2 regions of the Terribacillus sp. 7520-G genome follow, and region 2 is predicted to be linked to the other one. Evidence: predicted binding sites of a transcription regulator. Region 2 holds the regulator's gene; the other holds the start of a gene.
What was found. The regulator Rex, encoded in region 2, represses fermentation and respiration genes when NADH is low (regulators of the CRP and FNR family bind a similar motif). The targets are predictions, from matches to a motif close to TTGTGAAATATTTCACAA.
Positions count from the first base shown of each region.

Region 1: the regulator Rex is predicted to act here: its motif matches at 6,493-6,510, upstream of CHH53_RS11780 (DUF1641 domain-containing protein).

Region 1 covers NZ_NQFP01000031.1:194-7,464, reverse strand. The annotation lists gene CHH53_RS11810 (DHA2 family efflux MFS transporter permease subunit) at 1-652, opposite strand, end outside; gene CHH53_RS11805 (TetR/AcrR family transcriptional regulator) at 682-1,263, opposite strand; gene chrA (chromate efflux transporter) at 1,470-2,651, shown strand; gene CHH53_RS11795 (MFS transporter) at 2,723-3,925, opposite strand; T-box leader at 3,986-4,233, opposite strand; gene CHH53_RS11785 (NAD(P)/FAD-dependent oxidoreductase) at 4,809-5,987, opposite strand; gene CHH53_RS11780 (DUF1641 domain-containing protein) at 6,018-6,434, opposite strand; gene CHH53_RS11775 (transporter) at 6,922-7,271, shown strand, end outside.
Region 2 covers NZ_NQFP01000043.1:47,294-54,564, reverse strand. The annotation lists gene tsaD (tRNA (adenosine(37)-N6)-threonylcarbamoyltransferase complex transferase subunit TsaD) at 1-249, shown strand, start outside; gene CHH53_RS14765 (ABC transporter ATP-binding protein) at 437-2,392, opposite strand; gene CHH53_RS14760 (redox-sensing transcriptional repressor Rex) at 2,846-3,472, shown strand; gene CHH53_RS14755 (ABC transporter ATP-binding protein) at 3,602-4,327, shown strand; gene CHH53_RS14750 (ABC transporter permease) at 4,324-5,076, shown strand; gene CHH53_RS14745 (hypothetical protein) at 5,116-5,496, opposite strand; gene CHH53_RS14740 (universal stress protein) at 5,670-6,092, shown strand; gene CHH53_RS14735 (MDR family MFS transporter) at 6,136-7,271, shown strand, end outside.

The DNA of each region.
Region 1 (7,271 bases), on a different contig from region 2:
ATCCAATGGTCGACAGGACGATGGACAGGATATCGATTTTTGGCTTCTTCAATTCGGTGACATTTTGCATGAAGAATGCTCCAAAAATAATGGCAATGATCAAAAACGGAAGTGAAATCCAGAAAATCCAATGCCAAGTCAATTCATCAATGATCAGGCCTGAAAGCGTCGGCCCGACTGCAGGTGCAAACATGATGACCAAACCGATCAATCCCATGGATCTGCCGCGTCGATGCGGCGGGATGATATTCAATATCGTGTTGAACATGAGCGGAAGCAACAGTGCCGTCCCAACTGCCTGCACAACACGGGCGATCAGCAGCAGTGAAAAGGATGGTGCGATTGCAGCGATTAACGTACCGATGATGGAGAACACCAAAGATGTGAGAAATAGCTGCCGAGTCGTAAACCATTGTAAGAGCAAACCAGAAACCGGCACAAGTACACCAAGCGTCAATAGATAACCTGTAGTCAGCCATTGAGCCGTCGAAGGTGATATACCGAAGTCACTGATGATATTCTGAAGCGCAATATTCAGCGCAGTTTCACTGAACATCCCGATAAAACCAGCAATCAAAAATGAAATAATGATTGGCATAGCCTTGATATTGCTTGTATCTACAGCTGCTGCAGCTGTATTTTTACTATCCATTTGCAAAGATTTCTCCTCCAATGCGGAATTTATTTTTTAAGTAATGACGGAAGCTGTTTCGCGACACAATACAACGGACTTCCCGAAGTACTCGTGAGCGCCAGGATAGCTGCTCCTTCCACCAAGGCATTTATCGTAACGGCCAATTCTTTCGCCATTTCTTTTTCATAGCCGAAGGCGATCAATCGATCTGTATATAATGACTGCCAATCCGCATAGGCATGCTGACAGCTGTTTCGCAGTGCTTCGTGCGTTGCTGCAGTCTCAGACGCAATCAGCCCGATTTGCACACCTTCCATTTGATGTTTTTTTTCAAATTCGGAAGCGATCTTGCAGATATGATACTGAAATGCCTCTGCAGCCGTATCCTTGGCTTCCAAATCCCTCGCAGCTCCTTCCAGGACATGCTCCTTCATGAGCCTAATTGCTTCAACGGCGATCTCTTCCTTTCCATTCGGGAAGTGATAATAGAGCGATCCCTTGGGAGCACCGCTTTCTTCAATGATTTGATTCAGGCCCGTGCCATGATAACCCTGCCGCTGGAAAAGCTCCGAAGCGGTACGTAAGATGATTTCTTTTGTACTTTCCTTCTTTTTCACTGTGCCATACAACCTTGCACTCCTTATATTATGACGATTGGTCTAGATAATAATAATTTTTTTTGTTAAGCATGTCAAGAATGAAATCTGCGATTTTGTTTATAAAATTAATGTAAATTTTAAAGCACCAAAGTAAAGTAGATGTTATAGTACAAATGAATTTTTATAACACATACCCTCTCATACCAACGATCAATATATGGAAAGGAGTACAAAATATGACGAATAACCAAAAGAAAGCATCAACTCTCATCGAAATTTTTCTCGTTTCCCTTCGCTTAGGCTGTACATCATTCGGCGGACCGATTGCCCATCTGGGTTATTTCCAAGAAGCATATGTACGCAGCAAAAAATGGCTGGATGCACAGGCATATGCCAATCTGGTTGCCCTGAGCCAGTTCCTGCCCGGTCCCGCCAGCAGTCAAGTCGGCATCGGGATCGGCATCATAAGAGGAGGGATATTAGGAGGGATCGTCTCATTCATCGGCTTTACCCTGCCTTCTGTCCTCCTGCTCATGTTGTTCGCCTTCTTCCTCGGGCAAATGAATATGGCGGATGCTGGATGGATTCAGGGGCTGAAGTTAGTTGCTGTTGCCGTCGTCGCTCATGCTGTATTGGGGATGAGTCAAAAGCTTACCGCAACTCCTGCAGCGAAGGGGATTGCATTGGGGGCTCTCGTGCTTACACTTATATGGCCCCATCAATTCGCACAGCTGCTGGCTATATTGATCGCAGCCGTTGCTGGGTATATTCTGCTGCATCCTGATCAAGGCGATAAAGAAGCTGCCAGCCTGCATATCGCTATCGATAAAAGAATCGGTGCCATCTGCCTTGCTTTATTCTTCATTTTATTGGCAGGCCTGCCTGTGCTGCGCACGATCACAGACAATTCTTTTGTTATCATGGCCGATAGTTTCTATCGGGCCGGTTCACTCGTATTCGGAGGCGGTCATGTTGTCCTTCCTCTCCTGGAACGTGAATTCGTCCCAACCGGATTGATAAGTCAGCAAGACTTCCTTGCCGGTTATGGTGCTGCCCAGGCAGTGCCCGGACCTTTATTTACATTTGCTGCGTATCTCGGCACTGTCCTCTACGGCTGGCAGGGTGGATTACTAGCGACCATCGCCATTTTCCTCCCGGCCTTTCTGCTCTTGATCGGTGCTTTGCCATTTTGGACGAGCCTGCAGCGAAACGCCGGCTTCCGCAAGGCGTTTGCTGGAATCAATGCTGCTGTCGTCGGGATATTGATCAGCGCTTTCTTCATTCCCATTTGGTCAACAACCATTCACAGCGCCTCCGATATTGCCCTGGCAGCCATTTTCTACAGCCTGCTTGCTTTCTGGAAAGTTCCTGCCTGGATCATTGTAATAATCGGCGCCATCAGCGGTATTGTGCTATAGTTTTACCAATCATCCACCGAGGGGGCATGTGTGTGCCATCCCCCCTCGGCGGATTTCATTTCCAGACGATATCAACCTTCATTCTTCACATTCCCCTTGAAACCAACGATTCCCAGCAGAATGGCAAGCAGCAGCATGATCAAACAGCCCGTCTGTACCGCCGCTGCCACGCCAATCACCTGATTGATGGCGGCCAAGGCTGCTGTCATCCCGATGATCAGCAGGGCTTCAACCGATTGGTACATACTTAGCATGCGACCCATCTGCCCGACCGGAATACGTTCCTGCATATAGGTCACATAACCAGCATTGGCAAAAGCCAGCGCCCCGGATAACATGAACACACCGACACTCGCTGGAATGAAGTCCTTCGAAAAAGCGAACAGCAAATAACCCGAAGCCCCTGCTGCCGTACCATATACGAGCAATTGGATCGATCGAAAATGTCGGGTGACAGCAGCGAGCAGGACAGAGCCAGAGATAAAACCGATTCCAGCAATACTTACAAGCAAGCCATATGCGGCTTCTGAAAGCCCAATCGCTTCCGCGGTAAAAGCTACCTCCATGGAATCGACAGCTGCGGTCATGACGGTAATGCAGCTGAACAGAAGAAGCAGGAATGTCAGCATGGCAAATTTCTTACTGTAATCGATGATTAGGCTCCAATCCTCTTTCCAAATCCGCAGCCATTTCCACTCGTTTTTTTCCTCCAAGACAGCTTTGACAGATGGTAAAGCAATGCAAATGACAGCCGCCGCCAGCAGCAAGAGTATATTCATGATCAATGCAGCCTCGACGGACCCCATGCCGACCAGGATTCCCGCCGCTGCCGGACCTAATACAAAGCCGCTTCCATCCGCAATAGCCCGGTAGGAATTGAATTTCTGCCAATGCCGTTTTTCGATCAACCCTGTTATATAGGGCAGACTCGCAGGCTCAAAAATAGTTCCAGCTGCTGCAACGAAGAATACCAGTACATAGATTTGCCAAAGGGAATCGGCCATCATCATCCCTGTTATCCCAAAAATCCTTATAAAGTACAGCATGATCATCAACTTTCGATTATCCAGCCGATCAATCATGCTTCCTGCCCAGCTGTTCATCAGCAGCCCTGCTGCAGGTTTGATCATATAAAGGATCGCGACAGCTGCCGCAGACTGATCAGCTTGCTTGTACACTTTCAAATTCAAAGCAATCAAATACAGCCAATCCCCACAGGATGCACAAGCCATTGCAATCAGCATTCCAATGGCACGGAAACGGTATTTACCCATCTTTCCTCCTCCTTACCCGAAATGAAGCAAATAAAAAAATCCCACCCCCAAGATTGTCATCTTAGGGGCGAGATTCCGTCGCGGTGCCACCCTAGTTACTCTGACAGGTCACCCTGTCAGACTCAAAAGGTACACGCCAAAATGCGTAGACCTTCGTGCAATAACGGGCACTCCCGGTCTGCCATCAATTTATCCGGCAAACAGCTCCATGGTTTGTTCCAGCTGGACTCCTTCACCCTTCACACCACATCAGGGATTCTCTGCAGAAGGAACAGTCAAGCTGTACTGCTCCATTTCATCACTTGTAAATTTTTTCTATGATAGCATGCATTGAACCGCTGTACAATATATAGCTTTTATTTATAGCCCTCTATAAAAGATACGCCATATCGATTTGGGATATTATGGTACACTTAAACTCAGCATATAACTGCTCAGATGAGGTGAAACTCTGTTTAAAATATTCATTCTGATCATTTTTCTTATTTATATATGCCCTTCTAAGGGGAGAAAAAAGAGTCAGGTTTATCATCCTTACCTGCTTCCTATTGATTTCCATCCTGTTCATATCTGGAATCCTATTCATTTCAAACAAATATAATATACATGATAGCCCTGTATTAGAGAATGGTTTCAACATCCTTTACGATTGGGTCCATGTATTTTCCTATTTATTTGTCATTCCAACGGTCTTGCTTACTGCTTATACATTACTGAAAATGATTCCGAAGCTATCCGCACGCATGTGGATAAGAGTCACTATGTACATTTTCTGGATTGCTTTACTGGCGGGATCAGCTTATATATCCTTATGGGTTTGCACCTTGATCAAACTGGCAGCACAAAAAAAGACACTTCCCGCGGGAAGTGTCTTTGTCTTATCTTAGTAAGCTAAGCTGAATAGACCTTTGACGTGAGTCAAGTAGCGAATGTTACTTGCCTCTTTCATCATTGTTGCTGGAAGACCTTTCAATGGTGTTTGGTTAGCACCGACGAACGCTACGGCATCCTTGCGGCCAAGGCTTGCAAGTGTACCGGAGTTGATCGGGCTGAAGCTTTCCATTGTTTTGCCTTCAAGGTAAGCGAATAGATTATAACCTACTAGCTCGCCCATTTGCCAAGCGATTTGTGCTGTTGGCGGCCAAGGACGACCGTCTTCACCGAAGTATACCGCACTGTCACCGACAACGAAGACATCCTGATGGCTCTTGGACTGCAAGTATTCGTTAACAGTCGCACGCCCGCGATCAGTTTCCAAGCCGGACTCTGCCACCATTGGAAGGGCTTGTACGCCGCCAGTCCAAACGAATGTGTTTGTTTCGATTTTCTGACCATCTTTCAATTCCACGACATTGCCTTCCACGTTCGTTACAGGCAAGCCAAGCAAGAATTCCACGCCGCGTTTTTCCAAGCTGGATTGTGCGCGATCGATAAGATGCTGCGGAAGCATTGGTAGGATCTTCGGACCAGCTTCAACAAGCTGAAGCTTGATTTCTTTTGGATCCACACCAAGAGGCAAGCAGTAAGAAGCAAGCTTGTCCGCGATTTCGCCAACCAGTTCGACACCAGTCAAACCGCCGCCACCGATAAGGATCGTTCCATCTGCAGGGTTTTTGGAAGCTGCATATGCTTTGATCTTATCTTGGATTTGGTTGAATACTTTATTTGCATCGTCTACGGATTTCAGGACAAGGCTGTTCTCTTCCAATCCAGGGATGCCGAAGTAAGCAGTCTTGCTTCCAAGACCTACTACCAAAGCGTCATAAGAAAGGGTACTGCCGCCTTCAAGGACAACTTCTTTCTTATCGACATTGAAGCTTTCCACTGTTGCGACTTTGAAGTCTACATCCAGACCTTTCAAAAGCTTTGTCACAGGCATTGCCACTGCTTGCTCGGAAATGCTGCCCGCTGCAAGACGGTGAAGTTCCGTGATGATTTGGTGTGTCGGTGTTTTATTGATAAGTGTTACGTTCGCTTGTGCTTTGCTGTAATACTTACGTACGGTTTGAGCGGCTAAGACTCCGCCGTAACCGGCGCCTAAAATAACGATATTCTTTGCCATACTTAATCCTCCGTCCTTACCTTTTAGCTCTTATTTTTGTTTTTGTCTTTCTTTTTCGTTCGCTACTTCCAAATAGCTTTGAACAAAACGGAACATCTTCTGTGCTTGCGGGTCCTTCATCAGACGAAGCAAACCGAACAGACCGATTGTTTCATTGCTTGATTCCGCACGATCCTTTGCTTCGATTGCAGTTTGGGCGACTGTTTTCACAGAATCCGTCACAGGATGAAGCACTTCTGTAATTGCATTAACTGTATCGGATTTCAACACATCATCTGTTGCTACAGAATGTGCAAAGTCGTAAGAAGCAGTCAAAGCATTCACAAGTTCATTGATTTTCGGCAGCTGTTCGATCAGGGAAGTCAATGATTCTTGCACTTCAGGTTTTAGCAATTGGTCAACTAGATCTTGTTGGCGCTGGCTAACACTTTCGTTTGTTTCTGACATAACGTATTCTCCTTTGCTATGGCAATGCATTATATTTATACGTAAACATTATACTTCGTTGTGAATTTGTTCACAACTGTACGTTCACAAATTGCTCAAAATATCCACCTACAACTTTACTCCTACTTAAGGCACTTGTCAAAAGTTATTTCACATGAGTTAATGTTTTTTTTCATTTCCTATTATATGTTCAAAAAAATGACATAGTAAAAGCCCTTTCATACTTCCGCTTCCGTAGCTTCCCCTTATTTCGGCAAAGTATTAATATTTTTACTTATTTTCCCGAAATCTTTGCTGGCAACTATCGCCTCCCAGCATCGATATTCAAACAATCCAACTCCGAATCCCTGATTCGTTTATCAGCCACGCTCATCCCCTGTTAGCAGAGCTATACCCAGCGTGAAGAGAAACCGTAAAAATAGGTTAGGCAAGCTACCCTTACACAGGTGCCTACATACGATGAAGAAGAAAGCAAGAAGGGAGAATGATGATGTACAACGAAAACGATGATAAGCAAAACCAGCAACGGCAGATCCAGTTTCCAGGCGGACCTGGATTTGGCGGTCCCGGCTTCGGCGGTCCGGGTTTCGGAGGCGGGCAAGGCGGCTTTCCATTCGGACCTCCCCCAGGAGCAGGCGGACAGCAAGGACAATTCGGGCCGCCTCCCGGGCCGCCTCCATCCCAAATTCCGCAGCTGCAGTCAGTGAGCGGCGGTCCATCTACTTTCGCAGTAGATCCAGGCGGAATCAGATTTTGCCTTTTCCGGTACACTTATATAGAGCTTGAAAACGGACAGCGGTTCTGGTACTACCCAGTATTTGTGGGCCGCACCTCCAT
Region 2 (7,271 bases):
AAGACAATTCGCGCGGCCGAAGAGTTCGGTGCGAAGCAAATCATCGTCGCAGGTGGTGTCGCTGCAAATAAAGGGCTGCGAGCTTCTTTGGAAGAAGCATTTGCAGACAAGCAGGCAGAACTGCTTATTCCGCCGCTGGCTTTATGTACAGATAATGCGGCTATGATCGGAGCAGCTGCTTCCATCCTGTATCACCGAGGGAAATTTGCTGATATGTCCATGAATGCAAGAGCATCCATGCCGTTATGAAAAAAAGCATCGTTTTCGATCAAGAAAACGATGCTTTTTTTATTCACAGATAAGCCAATGATTGTGTATAACTTCTTAAAACCCGCTATTAGTATCAGGTATAGAAGTGGATAAAACAGCACGAAATAGCTGTGGATAATGTGTATAAGTTTGTGTATATCCCATTAAATCAACGATGTAAACCTATTCAGTCCTGTGCATAACTTTCGTGCTCTTCGCTTAGTGTTTCCCATTCTTCCATCACTTCCATTAAAGTCGCCTGCAGCTGCTCATTCTTCTCGGTGATCTCCTGTGCCTTCTGATAATCCTGGAAGATTTCCGGATCTGTGAGCAATGTCTCATTGCTTTCGATCTCTGTCTCCAATTCGGCGATCTTTTCTTCCAGCTCGGCAATGCGTCTTTCGCGTTTCCGGATTTCCCGCTTGAGTGCCTTGTCCTGGTGATAAGTGGATTTATTCTCCTGTCTGGCAGCTGACTGCTTCGTTTCTGCAGCAGATGCCTCCAATTCCGCAATTTCCTGCTGCTCCTGCTTCTTCTCAAGGAAATAATCATAGTTGCCTAGGTAGGAAACTATCTGTTTGTCTGCAAGTTCCAGCACCTGTGTGGCAATTTTGTTCATAAAGTATCGGTCATGGGAGACAAAGAGGATGGTGCCAGGGTAATCAGCCAATGCACTCTCCAATACTTCCTTGCTATCCAGATCCAAGTGGTTGGTAGGTTCATCCATGATTAACAGATTCGATTTCTGCATCATGAGCTTGGCCAGTGCGAGGCGGGCTTTTTCCCCACCGCTCAATGTATTGACCACTTTCAGGACGTCATCGCCAGTGAATAGGAAATTACCGAGGATGGTCCGGATATCCTTTTCGTCCATAAGCGGATATTCATCCCAAAGCTCAGCCAGAACGGTCTTGGAAGAATGGAGTTCAGTCTGTTCCTGATCATAATATCCGATGCTGACGCCGGTACCCAGCTCTACTTGTCCGGATTTAGCGGGAAGCTTTCCGATGATTGTCTTGAGCAATGTCGTTTTACCAGTTCCGTTCGGACCAGTAAGGGCAATGCGATCCTGACGGTTCATATGGAAGGTGACATGCTCGAAGACAGGGGAGGCACTCTCCGGGTATTGATAAGCTAAGTCCTTCACTTTCAATACATCATTCCCGCTGCGTCGATCGATATCGAATGTGAGTCTTGCAGATGATGCATCCTGGAGCGGACGATCGATTCGTTCCATTTTTTCCAGTTGCTTGCGTCTGCTTTGAGCCCGTTTGGTGGTTGTAGCACGGGCAATATTCTTTTGGACGAATTCCTCCATCTTTTTGATTTCGGCCTGCTGCTTTTCGTATTGCTTCATTTCCCGTTCAAAATTGGCAGCTTTCTGTTCCAGATAGCTGCTGTAATTTCCTTTATAACGGACAGAGTGATTATGGGCTATCTCAATGACGGTATTGACTGTTTTGTCGAGGAAATAACGGTCGTGCGATACGACTACGACAGCTCCCTGATAGCTGCTCAAATAACCTTCCAGCCAGTCCAGCGTGGAAATGTCCAGATGGTTGGTCGGCTCATCCAGTATCAATACATCCGGTTTTTGAAGCAGCAGCTTCCCTAAGGCAAGCCGGGTTTTCTGTCCGCCGCTCAAGGAACCGATAGGGGTGGACAGATCTTTATCGCCGAAATTAAGCCCGTTCAATACGGAGCGGATATCCGCTTCGTATTGATAGCCTCCATTCAGGCGGAAAGCCTGCTGTTTTGTATCATAATTCGTCAATAGCTGCTGGTAAGCCGCTTCATCGGAAATAAGATCGGGGTCGCCCATCTTTGCTTCCAGACGGCGTAATTCTTCTTCCTGCTGGATCAAATCAGCAAAGACGGTCTTCATTTCCTCCAAGATGCTCTTTTCGGACTCCAAGCCTGTATGCTGTTCCAAATAACCTAGGGTAGCATCTTTTGACAGGAATACATTCCCCTCGTCATAACTCAACTCCCCTGCCAGGATCTTCAGCAATGTCGATTTACCGGCACCGTTGCGACCGACGATGGCCAAACGATCCTGTGTTTGTACTTCCAGCTTTATATTTGATAAAATGACATCTGCGCCAAATAGTTTTGTAATATTGTTCGCTTGCAATAAAATCATCTTGTTCACCTCATACTATCAGTGTATCCTATGTGACAAAACAGTAGCAAGCGCCGAATTCCTGCGCGTATACGCTTTCATGCGGATGGACATCGTGAATGGATTTGTTAAAATGGAGACAAGATGCCCCAATCTCATCTTCTTTGTGAATCTGTACAAGACTTTCCTTCTCTTATCTGTTAGAATAAGGTGTTAACTATAATCGTACTTTGTGAAAGTATCATATCGTAACAATTCAAGGACGAAGCCGCAGGCAGCATCTGTAACTCCTTGCAGATGCCGGAAGGGAACCTGTCTGCAACCCATCATACCGTCTACTCGGAATGGGGCTGGGTCATATTCAGAAAAGGTAACAGAACCATGCTGTTCTAGTCCGAGAGGCCTTTTTGACCAGCTGCATGGCTGCACGAAGTTCGCTTTTGGAAGCTGCAGGCTTTAGGAGGAAAAATGAGCATGTATATGGATCAAAATAAAATACCAAAAGCTACGGCAAAGCGGCTGCCCCTTTATTATCGGTTCCTTAACAGCCTGCATCTGCAAGGCAAAACAAGGGTTTCCTCGAAGGAACTCAGTGAATCGGTGAAAGTCGACTCGGCCACAATCCGCCGTGACTTTTCCTATTTCGGAGCACTTGGCAAAAAGGGCTATGGCTATAATGTAGAGTACTTGCTGAACTTCTTCCGGAAGACACTGGATCAAGACGAGATCACGAAAGTGGCACTTATCGGGGTCGGTAATCTTGGTACAGCATTCCTGCATTATAATTTCACGAAAAATAACAATACAAAAATCGAAATGGCATTCGATACCGATCCCGGAAAAGTGGATCATAATATCGGCGGGGTCCCCGTCTACCATATCGATGATTTAGAGAAATATATCGGCAATGTAAGCGCAGCTATCCTGACGGTGCCGGCGCATGCTGCCCAAGCAATCACGGACCGCCTTGTCGAATGCGGTATTGCCGGAATCCTGAATTTTACCCCTGCGCGTATCGCAGTGCCCAGCAATATCCGTGTGCATCATATCGATCTGGCAATCGAATTGCAGTCATTGGTTTATTTTTTGAAGCACTATTAATTCCAATTCCCGCACCTCTCAAGCAGAGGTGTTTTTTCTTACATAAATTCACTGATGATCATACTTCCTTAATGCGTTTTACTCGGTTAGACTGGGGAAAGGTATCAGGAAAAGAAGGGACGTAAAAGAATGTGCCAGCAAGCCGCCATCACTTTACAGAAAGTGACGTATGAAATAAATAAGCATGAAATCATCCGCAATGTAACGGGCAGCTTCACCAAAGGCAGGATTACAGCAGTCATTGGCCCCTCAGGTGCTGGAAAGACATCACTTTTTCGGTTATGCAATGGTATGCTGTCACCAACAAGCGGGAGCATCCTGATCGATGGAAAGGATATTGCACAGTATGATCCGGTTGCCCTGCGCCGTCATGTGGGCGTCGTCCTCCAGCAGGCAATCATGCTTGAGGGCAGTGTCCGGGATAATTTGGAATTGCCGCTGCAGTTAGCTGGAAAGGGGCTGTCAAATGACATGGCAGAACAAATCACCAGGTTAGTGGGACTGGAGCGGGATATATTGGATCAAAACAGCAGGGATTTGTCAGGCGGGCAAAAGCAAAAGGTCTCCATCGCCCGGACATTGCTGAACAAGCCGGAAATCCTGCTGCTGGATGAGATAACATCTTCTTTGGACCGAGTTTCCAAGCAGGATATCGAGAATCTCATTAAACGGATCAATAAAGAGCATGGAACCACTGTCATCTGGATCACGCATAGCCTTCAGCAGGCACAGTCGGTGGCCGATGAAGTCTGGGTCATGATGGATGGGGGAATTGCCGAAGCGGGGGCCGTTGAATTATTGGATGATCCGGGGAATGAAGCTGTCAGAAGCTTTGTCATGGAGGCGGAAAAATGACTGTACAAGCCATGTTGCTTACTTTGATATTTGTCCTGATCCCGCTTTCTCTGTCCAAGACATTGCGGCTGGGACTTGAAAAGGATACACTCGTTGCCACCATTCGTTCCATCATCCAGCTGTTTGCAGTCGGATATGTATTGCAGTTCATCTTCGATTCGGAAAATATCATGTATATCCTCCTGATGGTGGCACTGATGATCGGTGCAGCAACACAAAACGCCAGGAAAAAAGGGGCATCCATCAGAGGCATCACCTGGAAGCTGGTGCTTACCTTCATTGTTATTGAAATACTGACACAAGGGATATTATTGGGGCTGCGGATCACACCGCCGACTGCGCAATATATCATTCCGTTAAGCGGGATGGTGATAGGGAACTCGATGGTGCTGGGCATTTTGTTCCTGAATCGCTTCACTGCGGAAGTGGCATCCAGAAAAGAGGAGATGGAGCTCATTTTATCACTGGGCGGTACACCGAAACAAGCGATCCAGCAATCATTGCTTGCGTCCATCAAGGCAAGCACGATCCCCACCATCGAGAGCCAAAAAACGATAGGTCTTGTTCAGCTGCCTGGTATGATGAGCGGGCAGATCATTGCCGGAGCCGATCCGCTCCAGGCAGTCATGTTCCAGCTGCTCATTCTGTTTCTTTTGCTGACAACTGCAATCGTGACAAGTATCATGCTGGGCTTTTTATCTTATCCGACGAGGTTCAATGAGCGGATGCAAATTACCGAGAATAGATAACCAATGATAAAAAATGCCGCCCCTTGGTTGGGCGGCTTTCTATTTTACAGGGAAAGGTTCCAAATCGCTATCGATTATAGCGGCATCATAGACGAAGCTGACGGTCCCTGCCTGCTGCCAAACGCCGACTTCATAATCGGCCTTTTCTCCATATAAAATAAGGTTCACATCAGCAGCTGCGTAGGACGCCTCCTGGCTCATTTCCTCGCGCTCACATTCATTGATGCATTTCAGTAAACCCTCGATGTATCCTTTGTCGGTAATCGTTTCTGATGGCTCTGCTGCTTCTGCCTTGTATACTTCTATCCGTTCGATCTTATCCTTAATGACTGTCTTCTCATCGAAGGCAGCAAATGTCCAGACAACCACTCCGGTAATCAAAAGGCATATAACAATGAAACTGATAGTCTTGGCAATCATATGTAAGCCCCCGATCTTTTCTCCATCATCTCATACTTTTCCAAATGGATATTTAATGTTATTGTTAATTTCATACAATGAAATTTCGGGTGCCGAAGCTTTTTTGTCTTCTCGTTTGTGCGGATCATTTTAGGGGAAATGGCTACTATCATGGTTTTGGAGGAGGCGCTATTATGTACGAAAAGATTCTTTTGGCCGTCGACGGTTCGGAGCACTCGATCCGAGCGACAGAGGAAGTAATCAAAATCTGTCAGGCAAGTGCACATCCTGTACAGCTTGAAGTAGTCAATGCTTTGCAGGAGATAAAGAATAGTGAGATCGTTCTGCAGCAGGTGAAGCCCGATGATGTGCATCGTGATGGGGAGCTGCGCATCCAGCCTAATGAAGAGAAGCTTCGGAATGCGAATATCCCTTATACCCGTACGATCGAACGAGGCGATGCCGGAAAAATGATTGCCAATAAAGCCAACAATGATGCGTTTGACTTGGTTGTCATTGGGACGCGCGGCTTGAACGGATTCCAAAAGCTAGTGGTAGGAAGTGTGAGTACCGAGGTGATAAAAAGAGCGAAATGCCCAGTATTGGTCGTGAAATAGAAAGCGCTGACAACCGGGGCAAAGCGAAAGAACGGTAGGGAGCATGCATGTGGGTAAACTAGAATCCAAATGGTTGGTCGTTGTTGCTGTCCTATTCGGGACATTCACTGTCATTTTGAATAATAGTATGCTTAATCCGGCGTTGCCATCGCTGATTGCCACTTTCGATGCCAATGCTGTCAGTGGGGGCTGGATCCTGACGATTTTCATGGTGGCAATGGGAATGACCATGCCTGTCACAGGTTACTTGGGAGATCGATTCGGCAAGAAGTCGATTTACTTGCTGGGTCTCGTCGTTTTCCTGGCGGGGTCCGTCTTTGGGATCTTTTCCGGCAGTCTGCCATTCGTCATCGCGGCACGCTTTATCCAAGGTATCGGCGGCGGTTTGATGATGCCGATTTCGATGGCACTCATTTTCCAAGCCTTCCCGAAGCAGGAACGCGGTCTTGCTGTCGGTGTATATGGTGTGGCGGCGATGGTGGCTCCTGCCATCGGACCGACAGTCGGCGGTGTATTGATTGCTTACTTCCCCTGGCCTTTTCTGTTCGCTTTCAACCTCCCATTTGGCCTTCTCGGTTTATTGATGGCCAGCCGCTACTTGAAATCGACTGTGCCTGATCCGAAGCGCCGCTTCGATAAAGGCGGTTTCGTGTTCGTGACGCTTGGCATTGGCTTGGTTCTGTATGCATTGGGACGCGGGCAGACATTGGATGTGCTTGTATCGCCATCTAATTTGGCGCTTATTGCTGCAGGTATGACAGCGATAGCGATTTTTGTTTTTTACGAACGACGAAAGGATCAGCCGCTATTGGAGCTATCGCTCTTCCGTAATCCAACATATGCGGTTTCGATAGCAGTGACAGCGACAGCATCCATCGGGCTGTTCTCAGGGATTTTCCTATTGCCGCTGCTGATCCAAAATGTTTACGGTCTCTGTGAGATACAGACAGGATTGCTCTTTCTGCCGGCAGCATTGCTGAGCGGGGGCATGATGTCACTGGGAGGCCGGCTATTGGATAAAAAAGGGCCGCGATGGGTCGTCCCGCCTGGTTTGTTGATTTTGGCAATATCCACTTTCCTGATCGGAAACTTGCATTTATCTACGCCTTTCTGGCTGATCCTTGTCATCAATATGATCAGAGGAGCGGGATTGGGCCTGAGTAATATGCCAGCCACGAC